3 regions of the Sporomusa intestinalis genome follow, and region 3 is predicted to be linked to each of the others. Evidence: riboswitches for the same ligand, from Rfam matches in the RefSeq annotation. Region 3 holds a riboswitch; each other region holds the start of a gene.

Region 1 (7,602 bases), 2.0 Mb from region 3:
ACCTGGCCGCCGGTTGAGCCCCGGACGCGGGCCACAGTATAGTGGCCGGTGCCCTGCAGGCGCTGGATATAGACGCCGGGTACGGTCTGCAGCAGGTCAGGCAGGTTTTTCATTTCTCCCTTGTATTCAGGCACATGGATAACCGAAACGGTGCCAGGCGACAATTTTTTCTCCCAGTCAGGGCGGGCGGCCTCGACGACCAGCGGGGCTAAGGTGTAGCTGCCGGGGTCGCCGTCGGCCATAGTTTGGGCCGTACCGTTAGCAGGCGTCCCGGCGGAAAATGCAAAACCAGCTTCTGCTGTCCCGCGTTCTCTGGTGGTAGTTTGTTCGGTCTGGCCGGCTTGTCCTTCCTGGCCGGCCGGTTCTTCCTGCTTAACCTGGATTTTGTTGGCGGCCTGGTCAGCCGTTTGGTCAGCCGGTGTTGTCAGGCTGCCATCGGCAACGGTTGTGTCCGTTCCGGTTACGTCGGTAGCCTGGCCGGTCGCTGCTGTCTGTCCTTCTTCACCGGCTGCCGCTGCGGTTCCGCTCGGGGCCGCCGGTGTCGGCGGCGCAAAACTCGCTCCCGCCGCCGGCGCATTCATGCTGCGGTCAAAGGCCGCGGTCTGAGCAGCCGCGTGTTCCTGGTGTGAAGGCCCGTTAAAGCGCCAGGACAGGCCGGTGTTGACCTGCCAGTCGGTGTTGACCTTGCCGCCGGCGGTTTTGCTCAGTTCGAGGAACGCGGTCTGGTCTTTGCCGGTTTGCAAGTTGGCGCCAATGGCAAAGTCGTACCAGGTGTCCTTGCCGGCCAGGGTGTTGACCGGCAGGGTGGCGAGTAGCTTATAGCCGCCATTGCCGCCATTAACCTCTTGAGACCACATCATCGCATCGGCATAGGCCGAGCCGCCGTCTTTGAAGTCGTGGTTAACGGCAGCTTTGGCATACAGCACGCCGCGCTTGCCGCCGCTGCCAAAGTGCCGGCCGGCGGTGACGCCAAGACGGCCGGTAAGCATGTCCACCTGCTCCTGACGATACCGCATGCCGTTGTCCTGCATATAGCTGTAGCTTTTCATCGTGCCATAGGTCAGGCCGGCCTGGGGTTCCAGATACCAGCCGTTAGGCAGTTCCTTTTGGAAGCCGTAGCGGAGACCGGCGCCATAGGTCCAGGTGCTGTAATCGTTGTTATACAAATTATCATCCGAGTCGGAGAATTTGTATTTGTTGCTCAGTTTAGAACCCCGGACGGTAAAATCAAAATAATGCCCTTTGTCGCCCTGCCAGGCGGTATAAAGGCCGATACCCTTGCTCTCCAGATCGCCGTGGGCGCGGCTGTACAGTCCGTCGTCCGTCTGATGAAAATTAGCATCCGCGTTTAACATACTAAGAAAAAGTCCGGTATGTAGCCTGCCTCCGTAAAAATCCCTTTCACGCTGTTTGTCGTAGCCGACCTGAATGCCGTTGTAGCTCTGGTCAAAGTCGGAACCGTAGGCGCCGGCAAAATCATACTTGCCGCGCCAGATTTGGCCCCAAGCCCCATCGGCCCCTTCGCTCTGCCCGAGCCGGTTGGCCGCCCGCAATTCCTCGCCCCGCTTCCAGAATAGACCGTCTTCCATCCGCCACAGATTGCGCATGGAAAGCTGGGCGTTAGCCGCGCTGAATACGCCCTGGGAAACCAGATCGCTGCGGATGGCGGCCCAATTCAAACCATAGCTTTGTTTATAGTTTCCCGCACTGCCCGATACCTCGCTTGCCGTTAAGGTCGGAGTAAATAAGTATTTGTTCAGCGAACTGTCTATATAACTGCTTTCTCCCGTAAATGTGAAGTCGCCGCTCTCAATCTTGGCTTTTACCTCGTCACTGATCGCACTCAGAGTAATGACGGCACCAGACGTTGAACCCTGCAGCATAGGCTTTACGCCAGCGGCAAGGTCGGGGCCGCCAAAGCTTTTATTATAGCGGATCTGCACCTTGACGTCGACCGCATCGTCCCCTAATTGCGGATTCTTAAACAAGAACCTATCGGTTAAAGCGCCGCTGGCAATGTCTGGGTGACTGTACATATTAACCCGTAGAATTGCCCCGTCGTGAAAAACCGTTTTCACTGAATTTGCAGTGTCGGCCTTCAACATTCGAATAAGCTGGTTAGACGTCCAGTCGTTGGCTGGATAATTCTCGGGTCCATACTTATAGGACAGGTCAAGGACTGCGTCTTTTTCCAGTGTCAATGTTCCTTCGACATTAATAAGATTATTACTATCCAGCGGCTGCCAAATCCCGCCGCTTTGAATGGTAATATTGGTATATTTCGTCGCACTACTCTCCCCGTTCCCGGTTGCTGCATTGAAGTAAGTTCGCCAGGTTTCGCCACTGGCAATCGTAAACCCAGTCGGATTGTTCACTTTGATATTGGGATGGGTGACGTTGGCCTCATCATATAACCGCAGTGCCGCATGAGCCGGCGTGGCATAAAGCAAGGCGGCCGATACACAGGCCGCCAGGAGCGCTCTTTTTTTCTGCGCCCCGCCGGATTGTTTCTTTCGTTTCTGCAAAAATTTTCTCTCCCCACTATGAAAATTCAAAATTGTGGAGGGGAACTGCTTCCCCTCCACGAGAAACCTTGGGTTATTTTTTGGCTTTGGCTGCGGCTACTTCTTTTAAGAATTTTTCCCGTTCGATCAACGCCGCCGGCGAGTTGGAGGCAAACGCCGGCGCGACATAGCCCTTCAAGGCTCGCGGCGCAGCCACTTCGTCTTCGTAAATGGTCACGAAATTGAGGCCGGGGAAATCCGACCCGCCGGTAAACGTGGTGAGATCGGCAAGTGTGGCAGCGGCGACTTGGCCGCCGGAATTGTAGATAGCCAAATCTTCGCCTCGGACAAACCAGGTGTTCGCATTGCTTTCCGAATACAGCAAACCCCAGAGGTAGCCGCCGTCGGTTGTAGCTTGCACCGGTATTGGAACAATACTCGAAATCAGCGCCCCGCCGGCCCCGAGAACTGTGCTCAAATCGGTCTGATACAGCCGGTAGCTAAAGGCAGCAAAGCCAGCAGTAAACTTTCCGGTAAGAATATAGGCGTCATTCCCGTCAGCGCTGAAGGTCAGCGCCCGGAAATCGAACCGGTCAGTTTCATTATCTGGATCGGTATTATTAGGAGCCGCTACGAGCAGGTCAGTGACCGCCAGCGTGCTTGGATCAACCCTCTGGATACGGGAACCGGGGTTCCAATTAAAGGGATAATTCGGCGGATAGGCCTGATCCAACTGCGGGCCGCCAACGGCAGTCAGGATGAGATGGTCGTCCGTACCATCGTTATAGGCCTGGATGCTGAAGGCATTTTGAGCCGCTCCGCCGCTTGTTGACGAGCCATAGGGGCCGTTAACGGCTACCGGTGGGCTGCTGAGCGCAAGATCCAGTTGTACTATCGTGCTGTTCAGGTAGTTGGCGCTAGGCGCGCCGGCCGTCAGGTTCGTGCCGCTATTGAATACAGCATAGACATAGTCGCCGATGATATCCAGATCGACGCCGTAGGTTTGGTTGCTGCCGACCGTCAGCGCCGGGAATTGATAATAGCCAGTCTGCGGCGTATAGGTATCGCCGTTCGGACCGTTGCTGCGCACGCGGAAGACAAGTCTGTTGTCATAGTCGATGCAATAAATATCGACTGTCGTGGCATTAATTCTTCTGGTTTTGAGGGCATAGGGATTGGTAACGCTTACGGTGCCGTCCGTCAGTACGACAGGCCCGGCCACGGGGTTGTTCCAGACAAAAGGAGTAGTATTATCGGCATCGGCTTCATAGACCAGCCAGTTGCAAACGGCGACGCCGCTTGCCCATGAGATGGAAGCCACTGCGGCCCGGTTGAGTCCGGCGCCGTTTTCGAAATATAATGGTTTGGGATCAGAACCGATGAAAGGACTGCCCCCGGCATTGGTATAGGTCGTTCTTACTCCTTTATGCACGAGGATGGCAGGAGGCGGACTGGGATTGGGATATGTGGCAGTGCCGACATCGCCTCTGGGAGTACCGGTATAAGTATACGTTCCATACATTACCTTACTAGCCATAAGTTTTCACTCTCCCATTTTTTACTGTTTACCGTATGACCGTCAACAGCTGGCGGGCTGCTGAGGTCTTTTTCTTAGTGCTCACGAAAAAAACCGCACCTCCTTGTTAGATTTCCTTATCGCAGCCTGCCGAACGCCGTCATCGCGCCCGGGCAGGACGAACAGGCTGAGTTACGCCGTCGCCGCTGCTGCTTATTGTTGTACCTTGGTTATTACGTCGGCGGTAATGTCGATACCGCCGTAGATCACATTTGCTGCGTCAATCACTACGGTCAGGCCTTTGGCTTTTGCAACGGCCTCAATTGATTCTTCGATCTTGTCGCCCACCGGTTTCATCAGTTCGTCTTCCCGCTGGGCCTGCTGGCGGGACAGCTTGTCACTGTAGGCCTGTTTGTCGGCCGGCGCCAGGTCTTTGGCGTTGGTGTCATAGTCTTGCTGGGCCTCGGCCCGCAGGCGCTGGATGCGCTGCATCAGGTCCTCAATGCCGGGGTAGGCGGCGAAAACCTGCTGGCGGTTGATATAGCCGACGGTTTGTTCGGTCTTGGCTTTGGCTTTGGTCCTGGCTTTGGCGGCCAGCGCCGGCGCGGGAGCTAACAGTCCGGCCAGAAAGCAGGCGGCAATAAGCAGGGCTAAGATTGCGCGTGTTTTGTTCATGGGTTGTATCCTCATCTAATCTCTAAATTTGTTTGTACAAGCCAGGCTTGTACGCCGGCTGTCCTGTACCATAGGGCCGGACAATCCAGCAGCTAAATAACAATAAAGAAAACACGGCTTGCGCCGAGCCTGTGGCGAAAGCGGAAGCCGATGTTGCCCTTATCCAGGGAAAGTTAACCTTTCTGTCAGGATAAAAAGACTCCCTTAGCGGGAGTGCTACGCTGACCGGCCGCAATGGGACCCCGGTTCCACGTAATCTCCTCCCTGTCGCTCGCAGGTACTATAGGCGATTGCTGGATAAGGCAGGTCTCCTGACTCCGGGTCATTGCTGGCTGCGCCTTCCCCAAGCAGTTGCTTAAGTGGCTCTGTCTGCAGTTCGCTCCCCGTTACAGTGGCGGGACCGTGCCGGTGTTTCACCGGTCTTCCCTTTTAAGCCCCGCAGGGCACCTATCCCACATAATGATGTTGTTCGTTGCAGCCTATGCAAACTGGCCGCAGAATATGACTGCCGGTTTTGACTGATATCGCTGTCCGGCTGCTTCCCTGTACCTCCTTTGTTCGCTACCTGTTGTAGGCTGGGCCGGTAAATAGCCAGGGCTTACGACGGCCGGCGTTGGCATGATAGCCGCCGTAAGCTGCCCTGCTGTTGCCGCAGGTCTGGCAAAGATGTCCGTACAGGCAGTTCTCCCGGCAGGCGGACTACCTGTACGCACTATGACAATAATTGCCGTTTGGTACGGCAATTATGATACAACTGTGTCGTAACGCAACATGGCTGGGTGCGAAAAATCCGTTATCCCTTCACAAGTTTTCTATTGTATGTTCACAATGGCAAATAAAAAGAAGCCTCCTGTGATAACAACACGTAAGGAAGGCTTCTGCTTGTAGCCCGGAAAAAACTGCCGGCACAAAACACGCACTAATCCCCTCCCTATCGCTCGCAGGTCAACGGTGATTGTCATGCAGGCAGTTCTCCTGGCTCTGGGTCATCGCTCCACCAAACCTTCCCACGACAGAGACGTCGTACCGTCGACACATATGTGTTCGGCACTAGCCTCCTTTAGAGGCGTCGCACCGTCAACTCGTGCGTGTTCGGCACTAGCCTCTTTTTGAGGCGTCGCAGTGGTATAAAACATGGCTTTGCTCCCCATTACAGTGGCGGGACCGCGCCGGCTTCCAACCGGCTTTTCTATAAAGCCCTTGCGGGCACCTGCATCTTATTGTATTTATTTTTGTTTTAAGTAGTGTGATTTCCTAATTCTGACAATACCACTTTTGTAATGTTTTGTCAATAGGTTTTTTAGACAGGTACTCTTGCGGCAAGCGGCAGTTTCCGCTTGCCTGCCCCCGCCCGGACGGGCTATAATAGCCTTAGGGTGGTGAACGGATGGAAGCATTATTGCAACAGATCCTGGGCGAGATGAAAGAGCTAAAATAAAAAGCTCCCGATCTCTCGGCAGCTTTTGCATTCCCTGGTGGGATTAACTGGACTCGAACCAGTGACCCCTACGATGTCAACGTAGTACTCTAACCAACTGAGCTATAATCCCGTAGCACATAACATATTATAGTAAGATTGCAGGCAAAAGTCAAGCATTAATTAGGCCTTAATTTTGTCCGGCCAGAAACAGGCAAACGCTACTGGCGCAGTGGCGTTTTGTTGAGACATAAGAACGACGATACCCTAACGGGCATCGTCCTATAGGACTTGGCTTGTGCCAAGTCCTTTCTTATTTTTAGTACAGGATGTTATTGGCAATAACCAGGCGCTGAATTTGGTTGGTGCCTTCGTAAATCTGCATAATCTTAGCGTCGCGCATGTATTTTTCCGCCGGGTATTCCTTGGAATAGCCATAGCCCCCCAGCACCTGGACCGCGTCAGTGGTCACCTTCATGGCGGTGTCGGCAGCAAAGCACTTGGCAATGGCCGACTCTTTCGTGTACGGCGCAGCCTGATCCTTCAGCCAGCAGGCTTTATACACGAGCAGGCGGGCGGCTTCAATCTGCATGGCCATATCGGCCAGCATGGCCTGCACCAGCTGGAAGGAAGCGATGGGCTTGTCAAACTGCACGCGCTCTTTCGAATATTTGACCGCCAGTTCAAAGGCCGCCTGGGCTAGGCCGACCGATACGGCGCCGACGAACGGCCGGGCCGCATCCAGTGTTTTCATGGCGATTTTGAACCCTTCCCCTTCCCGGCCGATTCTGTTGTCGGCGGGGATGCAAACATTCTCCAATACCAATTCACAGGTGTTGGAGGCCCTGATTCCCATTTTTTCTTCTTCCTTACCCACGGAAAAGCCTGGTGTGCCCCGCTCGACGATAAAAGCTGTCAGGCCGCGGATGCCGGCGGTTTTCCGGGTATTGGCAAAAATAATATAGATATCGGCAATGCCGCCGTTGGTGATAAAGCACTTCGTGCCGTTGATAATATAATTATCCCCGTCCTTGACGGCGGTAGTGGCAACGGCCCCCGCATCCGACCCGGCGCCAGGCTCGGTTAAGGCAAAGGCCGCCAGTTTGCCGTTATTGAGGACATCGAACATTTTTCTTTTTTGCGCCTCATTGCCTAATAAAACGACCGGATAGGAAGCCAGGGAGTTGGCCGCCGTTGTGGTGGCCACCCCGGCGCAGCCTTTGCCTAATTCTTCATATATAAGAGCAATGGAAAGAGCATCAAGACCAGGTCCGTCATACTCTTCAGGGACGGTCAGATTTAATAAGCCCGCTTCATCAAGTTTTTTCCACAGATCAGGGGGAACTACACCTTCTTTATCCATTTCCAGAGCGTGAGGCGTAATTTCTTTAGCAACAAAATCTTTTACCATTTTCTGTAGATCCAATTGATCGGGAGTAAAGTTAAAATCCATGCTTTGCCTCCTTATGGTTAGCATAAAACCAAAAAAT
Region 2 (7,602 bases), 2.5 Mb from region 3:
TTAAGAATCTCATCAGCACAGCTAGTGTAGCCACCTGTGCGATCATCTTCCTGTGCTCCACCTCTATCACCATCATACCGGGCTAACCCGATAGCCAATATCTCTTTTGTGTCTTTGTTACGAATAACAAAGTCTACAGGGCGACTTGGATTTGGATAATTATTAAATACATTACCTAGTAAGATATCTTTACCTGCTCGCTCTGGTCCTGTTACATCCAAGTCAGGAAAGTGCAACCGAAAAATTGAAAAGAAGCGTTCTGTCAAGTCATAACCCTTTTTACCACGGTCTTTATACTCCCAAAGTATAGCACAAATAGCTTCATCTGGTATCGGACGTGCCATATATGCAGCTTGAACCTCATGAATTGGCCTAAAGCCAGAGCCAAATTGTTCACATATTTCATTTGCTTTTGTTTTCTTCTTCAGCATTTCAACGGGCGTTTCAGGGCTAACATACTTTCTAAAAACCCGCGAAAGCTGAATCCTCATCCAACCATCTGGAACATCTGCAATTTGCAAAAATAATCGAACCGAAGATTCAGATGATTTTAAAAGTTGACCAAACATAACTAATACAGGCTTGTACAATTCACAAGCATCTTTTAATATATCAGGATAATATTCGCCTGAAGCTAACGTAATCCAATTATGACCATCAATTTTATAATCAGCTAAAGATTTTCTTTTTGTATCAACCATTATTAGCCCCCCCATTAATTGACCTATCAGGATTATTCGGCAAAAAGTTGCACATTCCCTGCATTTTATAAGTTGTCATAATGCAATAAAGCCATTAATTGAATGTCTCGATTGTAGAGGAAGCAAGCTTAAAACGTATGTGTTATATAGTATTTTAAAGTATTTTAAAAATGCCTAAAACCCCCCCCTCCTCATTTACGAGCAGTGATGTTTTAGGCACTTTTTTACTTGGAAATTGTTATCATCTTCTTGGATCATTCAAACATTCTACCAAGTAATCAAAAGATACTTTAAAATAATCGCAAACCGTAAATTTATTATTATCTTCGGGCTTTATCCGACCTGCCGACTGATAATCTAGCGACACATTAAAATATCAGTAAGGGAAATAAGCCTAGCAATATTTGGTCTCTCTCTGATTCATAAATACTCATGAAAATCAATTTTGGGCGGAGTTCAAAATTGACAGGATACTTTCGGATTCGAGTAAGCAATCAAACATAATTTTTGACATTGGTCGTTTGGAGTTGCTTTTTTCTTTAATTTAATTTGGATTAATTTAACTTGCGGAATGTGGGTTAAAAAAAGTCGCAAGAATTTATTTTGTATTTAAATCAATCTTAATTTGCCCGTTCTTTGTTTCGTATGCAGTTATATGAGCTTTTATAATCATTTCTAGTTCCTTATTGACTGTTCTGAAGTTATTGTCAGCAATATAGCGGAATTTTTCAAGTATCTGTTGGTCGATACGAAGTGTAAACTTAGACGTATTTGATGACATTGTAATTCCCCTCCGATAGAGTCTAATTACAATAACTGTATATTAAAAGAGATGCAAAAGGCATATTGGCGGCAAAATGACGGCATGATATGATTGAGATGTATTATGGAACATGAGGGTGCCTACATTGGGAATGAAGTGGCTTGGTCGACTTGAGTCCCGCTCTACAGAAAGGAGGCGTATAAAAGAGCAGTTTAGACAACGGGTGTAAACTCTTTATCCTGTAAAAAAAGGGAAAGCCTATCTAGGAATGTGTCTGAAGGACACTGGAATTGATACTGCGTTACATCAACCGCAGTTGGTGGCTGACTTCAATGTAGGTGCTAAGAAAATGCAGGACCATTGTTACAGCGGTAAAGCTAATAAAAGAATCTGTAGAAAAACTGTTGTCGTTACCTGAAAAGAGGAAAGAAAAAAAGTAATAATTCTGGACCATACTGCATAGGGTGAAGCAAAAGAGACAATTGTATATATCCAGGGGATAGGTGCCCGTAAGGGCTTAATAGGGAAGCCGGTTAAAGGCCGGCACGGTCCCGCCACTGTAACGGGGAGCAGTTCCGCATATATACCACTTTAGCCTCAGGCTTGGGGAAGGTGCGGGATAAGTGATGAACCGGAGTCAGGAGAACTGCCTGTCCGGCAATCGCCATGTGTACCTGCGCGGACAGGGAGGAGATTATGAAAAATTACCGGAAAAATCCGGCGAATTGGCATGACACTCTCTTTGCGGGAGTGTTTTTTTAGTGCATGTAAACAAAAGTATAAGGAAAAAACAAAGGACTGATCATCTTTGAACCATACATATAAAATCATTTGGAACCGGGCCCGTGCCTGCTGGCAGGTAGTATCGGAGCTGGCGAAAAACACCGGCCGGATAAAATCAGTTCGCAGCAGCAGCGGCGGGCGCGGGGCCAAACACCTGGCCCTCAGTCTGAGTTGGCTGGTAATTCTGAGCTTAACATCACCACTGATTCCCACAGTAGCTGCCTTTTCACCGCCAGACGATACAAAGAATACCTGGACCTTCCTGGGCGAGGTGGACGGTTACGCCACCTGGACATCCACCACTACGGACGGTGGCAACGGGAACCTGGCGACCACGCTGAAAAAATATCTTACCGCTATCGTTGTCAATACCGGTGAACGCTGGCGGCCCCTGGATATGCGGACACCGGCAACTGCTTCTGCGGCCGTGTATACAACCGTAAGCGACCTGACCCTCAACGCCGGCAGTATGCTGGATCTGGCCGGCCGGCAGGCCCTAGTTTATCCCCCTTCGGTTCAGTATCCTGACGGGTATGACAACACGCAAAACAGAATCAGTGGCTATCATTTTACCATGGATAAATTGACACTGACTGGCGATACTGTCTTTCGCATCAATACCAATGTAAAACAAAGGGGTGGCAGTGGTGGTCTTACCGGGGCGAGCATCACTGTCAGACAACTGGATAGTGCCGGCGGCACGGTATATATTCAGTCGGCCTATGACCCGGCCTGGAAGGAACTGGTCAGTGGCGCCGGCGGGATTTATGAACGCAAGACCTTGGATTTGGATTATGTTGATTCAGATAATTATAAGAATTACATCGCCGCTGATTTCAGCGCTGCCGATTACAGCAAGGTCAACGTAGTGGGGCAGGCCTCCCTGATGGATGGGCCGCTGCGGCTCTACGAACTGGTGCCGGTCATCGACTGGAACAACCTGCAGGCTGGCAAGGCCGTGCTCGTGGCCCTCAAAGCCTACAACACCGGTGTCATCTCCGAATCCGGCAAAATGGCCAGGGATGCCCAGCTGGCTTTCCGCAATGTCTGGCGCAGGGAAGAGGGCAATCTCTTCCACCGTATGGATGAACTGCATACCCGTCACTACCGTCAGGACACGCTATCCCCGGCCTCCGCGGGGGACAATCCGGTAACCGAAAACGTCTGGGCCCATACCTACCGGGGCAAGCTCAACAACCAGGGCGCCTACGGGCGCAGCAGCAGCCAAAGCTATGACGGGCTGCTAGCCGGGTTTGATAAAGCCCGGGAGGGCGACTTCTATCGTGGCACCCTCTACTATGGCCTGCTGCTGGGACGAAGCAATGCCGCTACCACCTACGTCACCGGCCGGGGAGACCTGACAGGCACTAGCCTTGGCGCCTATGCCTCCTGGACCGGCCACAACGGCCGCTACCTCGACCTGGCGGCCCGGATGACCAAAATCGAAAACGACTACCATTTCTATGACAGCGACAGTGCCAACACCGCCCGCTATGACAGCTGGGCCAGCGGTCTCAGCGCCCGCTACGGCTACCGCCGGGACCTGGCCAACGACTGGTATGTGGAACCCCAGGTTGGCTTAGCCATCGGCCGGATCGACCAGGTCACCTATACTTTGCCTAACCAGCTGACTGTCAGTCAGACCGCCGACCGGCCGGTAGTCGGCCATCTCGGTGTAGCTGTGGGCAAGGCCTTTAGCGATGACCGGCAGCGCGGCCAGGCCTATGTCCGGCTCATCGCCCGCCATGACTTCGGCAGCAGCAAGCTGGAAGCCCGGTACTCCGGTGATCGCGAGGCCCTGCGAGTGGCCGGCCAGGACACCTGGCTGGAGTTCAGCCTGGGTGCCAGGCTGAACACTGCCCGGAACAGCACGGCCTTTCTGGAGGTGAGTAAGTCCACCGGCGGTGATGTCCGGCAGGACTGGCAGCTCAACGGCGGCCTGGCCTGGAGGTGGGGCCTACCGGCCAAAGGTGGCAAAGCGGCGGTTGTTCAACCGGTAATGGCTGCTGTGCCTGCGGCTAACAGCCTGGCAGCTGCCACTATGACGACGACGGCCGCTGGCAGTCGGGCAAATGCGCCAGACGAAGCCGCCGCCCTACAGCCGGAGGCCGCACCTGACCATAATCAGCCTGCGGACAGCCAGGCAACCGTGGCTGCGTCGGCCGGCACACGGCGATCTGGCGGTCCGGTGCCGGTTAAAGCCGCTGCACCAGCGAGCAGCCCGCTTGCATCTGCCACCCTGGCCGCAGATGCGGACTACGCACTGGCGCCGGTGACTGTAGAGGCCCCGCGCCCGGAATGGGAGCGGGACCTCTCGCCAGGCACCGTGTCGGTCATCCGGCCGGAAGACTTCCAGGGCGAGCAGAAGACGTTGCCTGATTACCTCGAAACTGTGCCTGGCATCCACATCCAGAAGGTCCGGGGCACTAGCAACTATAGCCTGGCCCGGGTCCGGGGCAGCACCGCCGCCCAGGTCGGCATCTATCTGGACGGCGTGGAGATGAACCTGACCTCCGAGACCGGCGTCGACCTGTCGGCCATTCCTGTGGACAATGTGGCCCGCATTGAGGTCTACCGCGGGTATGTCCCGGCCCGGTTCGCGGGCGCTCCCATGGGCGGGGTGATTAACATTGTCACCAAAAAGCCCCGGGACAGCGGCGGCTCCGTAGCGGCCGGCCTGAGCTCCTTCGGCGGCTACAAGGGCAACCTGGAGGTTGCGGCTCCACTGGGTGAGGGCAGCTTGCTCTTGGCCGTCAACCGCGACCAGAGTGATGGCGATTTCAGCTATACCAACCGCTACCATCCCCAGACCCCGTACGGAGCAGGGCCGTTGACGGCTGAGCGGCGGACCCGGCGGGACAATGACTATCACCTGACCGACGGCCTGCTCAAATGGCAGGATGAGAACTGGCAGGTCAAGCTAGCGGTCAAGGACCACTTCCGCCATTTCCCCTATTGGTCTGCCGGCAACGAGCACAGTGACGACCCTGGGTATATTAACCCCGAGCCCCGGGCCAGGCTGGCCCATCCTTCCTATCAGGAGATCAGGCAGACCGACCTGGCGGTGGGCCGGCGGCAGCAGGCCGGCAACCTGGACTGGGGCTGGCGGCTGGACTGGCGGGACTCGGAGAAACAATGGCGCAGCGGCTTGCAGGAGATCGCCCATGAGTCCTATTATCCCGGCCAGGCCTGGAGCAACCTCCGGAGCGAACGCTACGGCGGGGTCCTGGACGCGGCCTGGAAACTGGGCAACAGCCATCTACTGGAATTCTATGCCGGCTATTCGCGCGAGAAAATGGATAACGATTTATCAGGGCTGGCCGGTTATGTGGAGGGAAAAACCTCAGTTGCCGCCTATAAATGGCTGAAATATTACCAGATTGACCGCTGGCACCTTCAACTGCAGGATACGATGCAGCTCAACCGCGCCGGCACCTTCCAGCTCACCCCGGTTCTGAAGCTGGATAAGCTCGATATGACGGCCTACAAAGAAGACGGTAAGGATGCCTGGAAATATTCCTTTGGCCTGGGGGCGAAAAAGGCCCTCGACGACCACTGGACCGTGCGCGGCAGCTGGGGTACTTTCCACCACTTCCCCAATTTCTATGAAATCTTCGGCGATGGCGGTTCGATGCAGCCACCGCCGCAAAGCTTCCCGCCGCCGGACTTTGAGCATGGCCTGAACTGGGATGCCGGCGTTACCTGGCAGGGTAGGGCGCTGGCCGCCCAGGCCGAGGTTACCATGACCTATTTTTCCAATCATACTAATAACCTGATGCTGCTGAATACCACGCCGATGGGCACCGCGTTCTACACCAACGGCGGCGACGGCAAGGCCAGCGGCGTGGAACTGGCCGGCCAGTTTACGTGGGACCGCTGGGACCTGCAGCTGGCGGCGACCTGGACCCGGACCAAGATCCTGGGCTGGGGCGACATGTACAAATATATGGGTATGCCGGACCCCGATCCTTACAAGCTGGGCTCGCCCTATCCCTATATTCCGGAATGGGAGGGCAATGCCCGCCTGACCTACCGCTTTCCCGGTGACCGGCTGTCCCTGTTTGCCGAGCATCACTATACCGGCAAAGTCCCGATCAGTGTGGATAGCAGAGGGTATGGCAAGTGGCAGGAGGCGTACGGGCTGACCAACCTGGGAACCCGGTATACCATTGACAATCAGATCAGGCTGAATGCCGGGGTAAATGACCTCTTTAACCAGGGATCGGATGTCGTATACGATGTTGTTAATTCCGCCCATAGCGAGGATGGCCGTACTATCTATTATCCCTTGCAGGGCAGGACATATTATCTGACCATGCAATATCTCTTTTAATGATTGTCGGTGTTGTAGTTAGTTAACTTTTAGGAATATCAGTTGAAGGGGGCTGAACAAAAATAACTCAGTTACTGGTGGTAGTTTGACTAGGGAATTAGTAAGGAAAAGGAGGTTTTCAGGATGGCAGGGACAAGACTGGCAGTGACTACGGTGGATGAGACCTATGGTTGGGATTCCCCTTCCGGTGAAACTAACGAAATTGTCAAATCCGGCAGGGCCGGCGTTCTCAAGGATGAAACCATGGCCATCGGGGTGGAAGGCAACAAGGCCAGTGAGATGAGTGGCGACACCAGGAGCTACTGGTTTCAGGACGGCAGTGCCGACAATAAGGTTTTGTTGTTTCAGTCAAAGTATACACGAACAGGCGCGACGACGACTACGGGGACACCAGCCATTGAAATCCGCGACGCTAAAACCTGGACGGTCACGCATACTGTCAATCAGCCAACAGACTGGCCGAGCGTCAAGAATGTCTATGCTGTGGCCGGAGTCGGGAATTATCTCTATCCGCTCGACTTCGACAATGCCAAAATCCCGAAAATACCCATGACCGGCAGCACCCCCTATGTGGAGGCTGGGGCCTACACGTTTAGTAATCCGTCTTATCCGGCGGATAAGAGCTACGGGGTGGCGTTGAGCGCCGACCTTGCTGCCAACAAGCTCTATGGTCTGTTTATTACGGTCGATGATTTGTGGGCTGCCGCCCCGGTCTACAAGGAAAGTACGGTAGTAGAGATCGATCTGGCGACTTTTACTGAAGTCAGACGGACCAAACGGGTGTCAACCGTCGATCATAACCTTAACCTGGGCCGCAATGCCTTTACGCTGGAGCGGCACGGCGACAAGCTGTATGTCTGCAGCATCGGCGGCAAGCAGGGAGGGGGCACGCCCAAGCCGGACTCCAAGCTGGACGTTATTAATCTTGCCGATACCACTGATCCTACCGGCCTGGCGTTTACGACGGCATTTAAGGCAGCTGACCTGGTTCCGATTCTCGATGAAGGGACGGAATTGCGGGA
Region 3 (4,711 bases):
GTGAGGGGTATTTTTTACGGGTAATGCCGGACGGTGGCCCAAATTGCCGGCTGCCATAAGGGCTAGCGCAAGCAACTAATAGCAAAGGTAGACTAAGTAAGAGGAGAAGAGAAAAATGAGAGTAAGCAAGCACAACAGAAACATTGGTTTAGCGGCACTGTTGTTTTCCACACTGGCGCTGGCTTCGCCTGCCCATGCGGAGGATATCGAAGCTACAGAGGAATATGTCTGGGACACGATTTTGGTTACGGCGCAGCGCTATGAAAAAAAGGACCTGGATATCGGGGCGGCAACTGACGTATATACCAGCGAACAGTTACAGAACACCGGCGCCCGAAACCTGCAGCAGGCATTGGCCATGGCCACCGGCGTGATTTACCAGGCCAAAGGCCCCGGCGGGGCTTCGCTGGGATCTATGACCAGTAAAATTAGTATCAGGGGTGTGGAAAAAGGAACACTGCTGCTAATCAACGGCACGCCGGCCAATTTAAGAGGGTTGTATAATCTCGAGGATATGCCTCTGGAAAACGTGGAACGCATTGAGGTGGTCAAGGGCGGCGGGTCTGTTTTATATGGCAGCGAGGCTACCGGCGGTGTTATCAATATTATCACAAAGAAGGAAATGCCGAACACCGTTACTGTCGGCGGCGGCAACAAGGGGCAGCAAAACTATGCGCTGACGACGCAGGCCGGTAAGCTGGGTTTCAGCTATACCTATGATAAGTGGGGCGATGTTGGCAAAGTTTCTTCCAACTTGGCCACTCCGGAAATGTATAATGCATTTAATGGTTCGGAGAAAAATAATATTACCCTCAATTATGTTTTTGATGAAAATGTGGACTTAATGTACAGTCATAATGAATCAGTCAGCCGCTTTACCTATACCTTTGGTAAAGGCTATGACGCTAAATATGATTATCCTTATTTTATTGATGACAAGGCGCGCTACAATCGCCGGCACGATAATACCAAGGATTTTGTGCAGCTTAATGTGAAGCAGGGCGATTTAAAAGGCAATCTATACTATAATGCCAACAGTTTGCATTCTACCGGGATGGACTATTACAGTTCAACCGGCGAGAGCGACAAATATCCGCAATGGAAAGATTCCAAGGAGAAGAATCGCACATATGGTTTCGACCTGCAAAATATCTGGCAGACGAGCGGCAGTACGCTGTTATTTGGCGCAACCTATCAAAATGAGAGCTATACGCCGGAAGTGAAAGAAAGCACCCGCTATGAGCGCAATAATTATTCCCTTTACGGCCAATGGGAAGCGCCTCTGCGGGAGGCCGATACCTTTACGCTCAGTGCCCGGAAAAGCTGGACAGGCGGGGCTGCCGAAGATAAAAATTATCACAACTTCAGCGCCCAGGGACAGTTTGTCCATAAGCTGTCGGCCGACGCCAGTGTGTATGCCAGCATTGGCCAGTCCTATGTAATGCCAACTTTTGGCCAGATGTACTCCACTGGCGGTACTATGGTGGTCGGCGACCCCAATCTTCGGCCCCAGACCGGTATTCATTATGAAGTTGGCTGGAAGAAAAATCATAATAACCACAAATGGCGGGCGGCACTATTTAATTATGAGATTGAGGATAATATCAGCTTTAGCAAACAATCTGACAAATATTACGCCGTCAATGAGGATCTGAAAAATACGGGGATCGAGTTAAGCGCCGATATTCAGGGACATAACGGCTGGTCTTACCAGTACGGGCTGACCTACAGTGATCCCAAGGGCAGGGCAAAATCCGAAAAAACCGGCGTTAAAACCTATTGGGACAGAAACTTCGGCCGGCTGCAGCTCAATGGCGGGGCTACGTACCAGATGGATAAATGGACGGCCAGCCTCTCGGCGAATTACCTGGCCAAGCGGGTGCTTACGCCAAGCAATGCGCACTCTTTTGAAACCAAGCCTTATTTATTAACAAGCTTACATGTCAATTATGCCGTTGACGCAGTCAGTGAAATTAACTTGAGTATTGATAATGTGCTGGACAGGCAGGACAATGTCAACCATACCAGTTCGGCCTATTACACAACCCCCATTAATTACATGCTGAGTTATAAATATAAGTTCTAATATTATATTATGGGCAAATACCAGCCGTTTAAAGTGCTGGTATTTGTTTTTAGCACAGGGGACGGCACGGAACAGGGATGATCCCCGCAGTCATGGGCCGGAATATTGGAATTGTATTAACCGGAAGAAATATGTTTGACAACCCTAAGCGGCAATGGTAATATTAAACATGATATTTACAGAAAATTTAATATGATCAATAGGTGCCCGTAAGGGCTTAATAGGGAAGTCCGGTGCAATACCGGCGCGGTCCCGCCACTGTAATGGGGAGTGAATCCAAGAGATGCCACTGAGACGAAGGTCTTGGGAAGGTTTGGACGAGCGATGATCCGGAGCCAGGAGAACTGCCTATTGCAAATCACCGTTTAACCTACGAGCGATGGGGAGGGGATGCGAATACTTAATGTATCTATGTTCTCCCAATAATATATTGGGAGTTTTTTATTTGGTCTTATCCTTTCGACGGTTACTGCACCCGTTCTGCAGGAATTATAAATTGTTATGGAGATGAGATGTGTGAAAACAAGAAAGTCGAACAAGCCGAACAGGCAAAGGCATGCCTGGCTGTGTGCTATGGTGGCCGGCACGCTCTTAACACAGTGGCCAGGGGTTTCCTACGCCGAAGAAGTGGATGCATATGTGCTTGATCAGGTAGTGGTTACAGCCAATCGGGTACCAACCAAGCTTTCCCAGGCAGCGGCTAATGTTTCAATCATCGATAGAGAGGAGATTGAAAACGGACATTATAAGAGCCTGGCCGATGTGTTAAAACATGCCAATGGCGTTGAAATACGACAGCAGGGTTTTCCGGGGGCGGAAGAATATGTCCGCCTCAATGGTGATGAGCGGGTGCTCATCCTGATTGATGGACGTCGGGTGAATTTAAATAAGAAACCAGGCCATGGTCAGGCGACCTACAATCTAAATGTTCTTCCCTCCCTAAGCAATATTGAGCGCATTGAGATCGTAAAAGGAGCGGCGTCAGCAATATATGGCTCAGACGCTGTAGGTGGTGTTATTAATATTATTACCCGGCAAGGCGGCGAAAGTCGTTCGACTCTTGATATCGGAGCCGGCTCCTGGGGGTATAGGCAGTATGAGCTTACCACAGCAGGCGCTGAGGAAGGCTGGAACTGGTTTATTACAGCAGGGAAAGAAGAGCAGGATCACTCTGCCTATAAAGATTTTAAATTTGGCACCGTAAAAGATATGCCGAACAGCGCGTATGATCAGAAAAACATGACAATCCGTATTGACAGGGAATTAAGCGACACGACCTCACTGACATTCAGCGCGGAGCATGCTGACGACCATAAGGGGCAGCCTTATAAGCCACTTGGTTTTATAAACCATAATCCCAGTGCGTATTTAGATACGCTTACCAATAACTGGGATTTGACATATAATATGGATAAATCATCAACAACCCCGGGATACTTGCGCTTGTACCAAAATTATCATAAGTATGAATTGCATGATACCGATGAGGATTCGATGTACAACAATAAGGAAACCGGCATTGCCTGGCAGGATGGCTGGCACCTAGATGACAAAAACCTTTTGGTCGGGGGCGTGGAATGGCGCAATACCCGGGTGCAGCACACCTCAATGGGTAATCAGGAAATTACCAATAAGGCAGCATACTTGGAAGACCGGATGCAGCTAAATGACAAATGGATTCTGACTCCAGGCATCAGGTATGACCACCATAGTACGTTCGGTTCCAAGGCAACGCCGCGGGCTTCATTGAACTACCAGATGGATGAAACCACAGACATGTACATATCGTGGGGCAAGGTTTTTAATGCGCCGCTGGTAGATGATTTATTCTGGCCGGAGGAGGGTAGTGAGTATGAGTATGGAGGGCAAATCTACCGATACAAGCTGGTCGGCAATACCAACCTAAAACCTGAAACCGGCTATACGACGACAATAGGCATCAATAAAAAATTGGATAAGCGGACATATGTTAAGGCCAGTTATTTCCAAAGCAAGCTGCACGATGCAATTGACTGGGGCTCATATACATATGATGACAGCGGTATCTCTACAACTGTATATACACCGTCCAACATCAACGAATTACGCAAAAAGGGTGTCGACATAGAATTACGGCGGGCTATTTCGCCACTCTGGACTGTTATGACAGGATATTCTTATTTAAAGGTTGAGGAAAAAACTGGTGCTGCCTATATTCAGGACCCGGAAAACTCGCAGCCAAACGGTTACCGGCTAGGGGTTAGCTATGCCGATGAAAAATGGAATATTGATATTGATGGCACGGGGGCTACCGGGCGCAGTGCAACGAGGTTTACCTCTTCACGCTACTGGATTGTGGATCTGGCTATGAATTATTCTATTGATAAGCATGCCCGCGCCTATTTCAAAGTTAATAACTTAACAAATCAAGATTATGAATTAGTGGGAGATTCCCAACTTGGCTCGTTCCCCATGCCAGCCCGCAATTATCAGTTAGGCGTGAAATATTCCTTTTGAGGTTACAGCCAAAGTGATTTGATATAAGACCCAAAAATAGTTTCTGATTATACTAAGAGGTTGTGTTTTGCCTCTACCTCTTTAATGTAAGGTTACATCAAATCAAAACCGAAGGTGTTTGACAACTCC

The links. A riboswitch is a leader RNA that binds a small molecule or an ion and turns the genes downstream of it on or off. The one in region 3 is predicted to bind cobalamin.
Region 1: it holds a riboswitch for cobalamin, as region 3 does, so the genes downstream of both, ACZ481_RS13450 (OmpH/Skp family outer membrane protein) here and ACZ481_RS04130 (TonB-dependent receptor plug domain-containing protein) in region 3, are expected to answer to the same signal.
Region 2: it holds a riboswitch for cobalamin, as region 3 does, so the genes downstream of both, ACZ481_RS18445 (TonB-dependent receptor domain-containing protein) here and ACZ481_RS04130 (TonB-dependent receptor plug domain-containing protein) in region 3, are expected to answer to the same signal.

The regions. Positions count from the first base shown of each region.
Region 1 covers NZ_AP042390.1:2,858,458-2,866,059, forward strand. The annotation lists gene ACZ481_RS13440 (TonB-dependent receptor domain-containing protein) at 1-2,525, opposite strand, end outside; gene ACZ481_RS13445 (hypothetical protein) at 2,599-4,041, opposite strand; gene ACZ481_RS13450 (OmpH/Skp family outer membrane protein) at 4,234-4,695, opposite strand; cobalamin riboswitch at 4,979-5,161, opposite strand; cobalamin riboswitch at 5,644-5,924, opposite strand; tRNA gene ACZ481_RS13455 (tRNA-Val) at 6,169-6,245, opposite strand; gene ACZ481_RS13460 (acyl-CoA dehydrogenase family protein) at 6,432-7,565, opposite strand.
Region 2 covers NZ_AP042390.1:3,912,649-3,920,250, reverse strand. The annotation lists gene ACZ481_RS18455 (hypothetical protein) at 1-701, opposite strand, end outside; gene ACZ481_RS18450 (Arc family DNA-binding protein) at 1,300-1,482, opposite strand; cobalamin riboswitch at 1,949-2,132, shown strand; gene ACZ481_RS18445 (TonB-dependent receptor domain-containing protein) at 2,273-6,580, shown strand; gene ACZ481_RS18440 (hypothetical protein) at 6,704-7,602, shown strand, end outside.
Region 3 covers NZ_AP042390.1:895,165-899,875, forward strand. The annotation lists gene ACZ481_RS04125 (TonB-dependent receptor plug domain-containing protein) at 116-2,086, shown strand; cobalamin riboswitch at 2,271-2,452, shown strand; gene ACZ481_RS04130 (TonB-dependent receptor plug domain-containing protein) at 2,603-4,582, shown strand.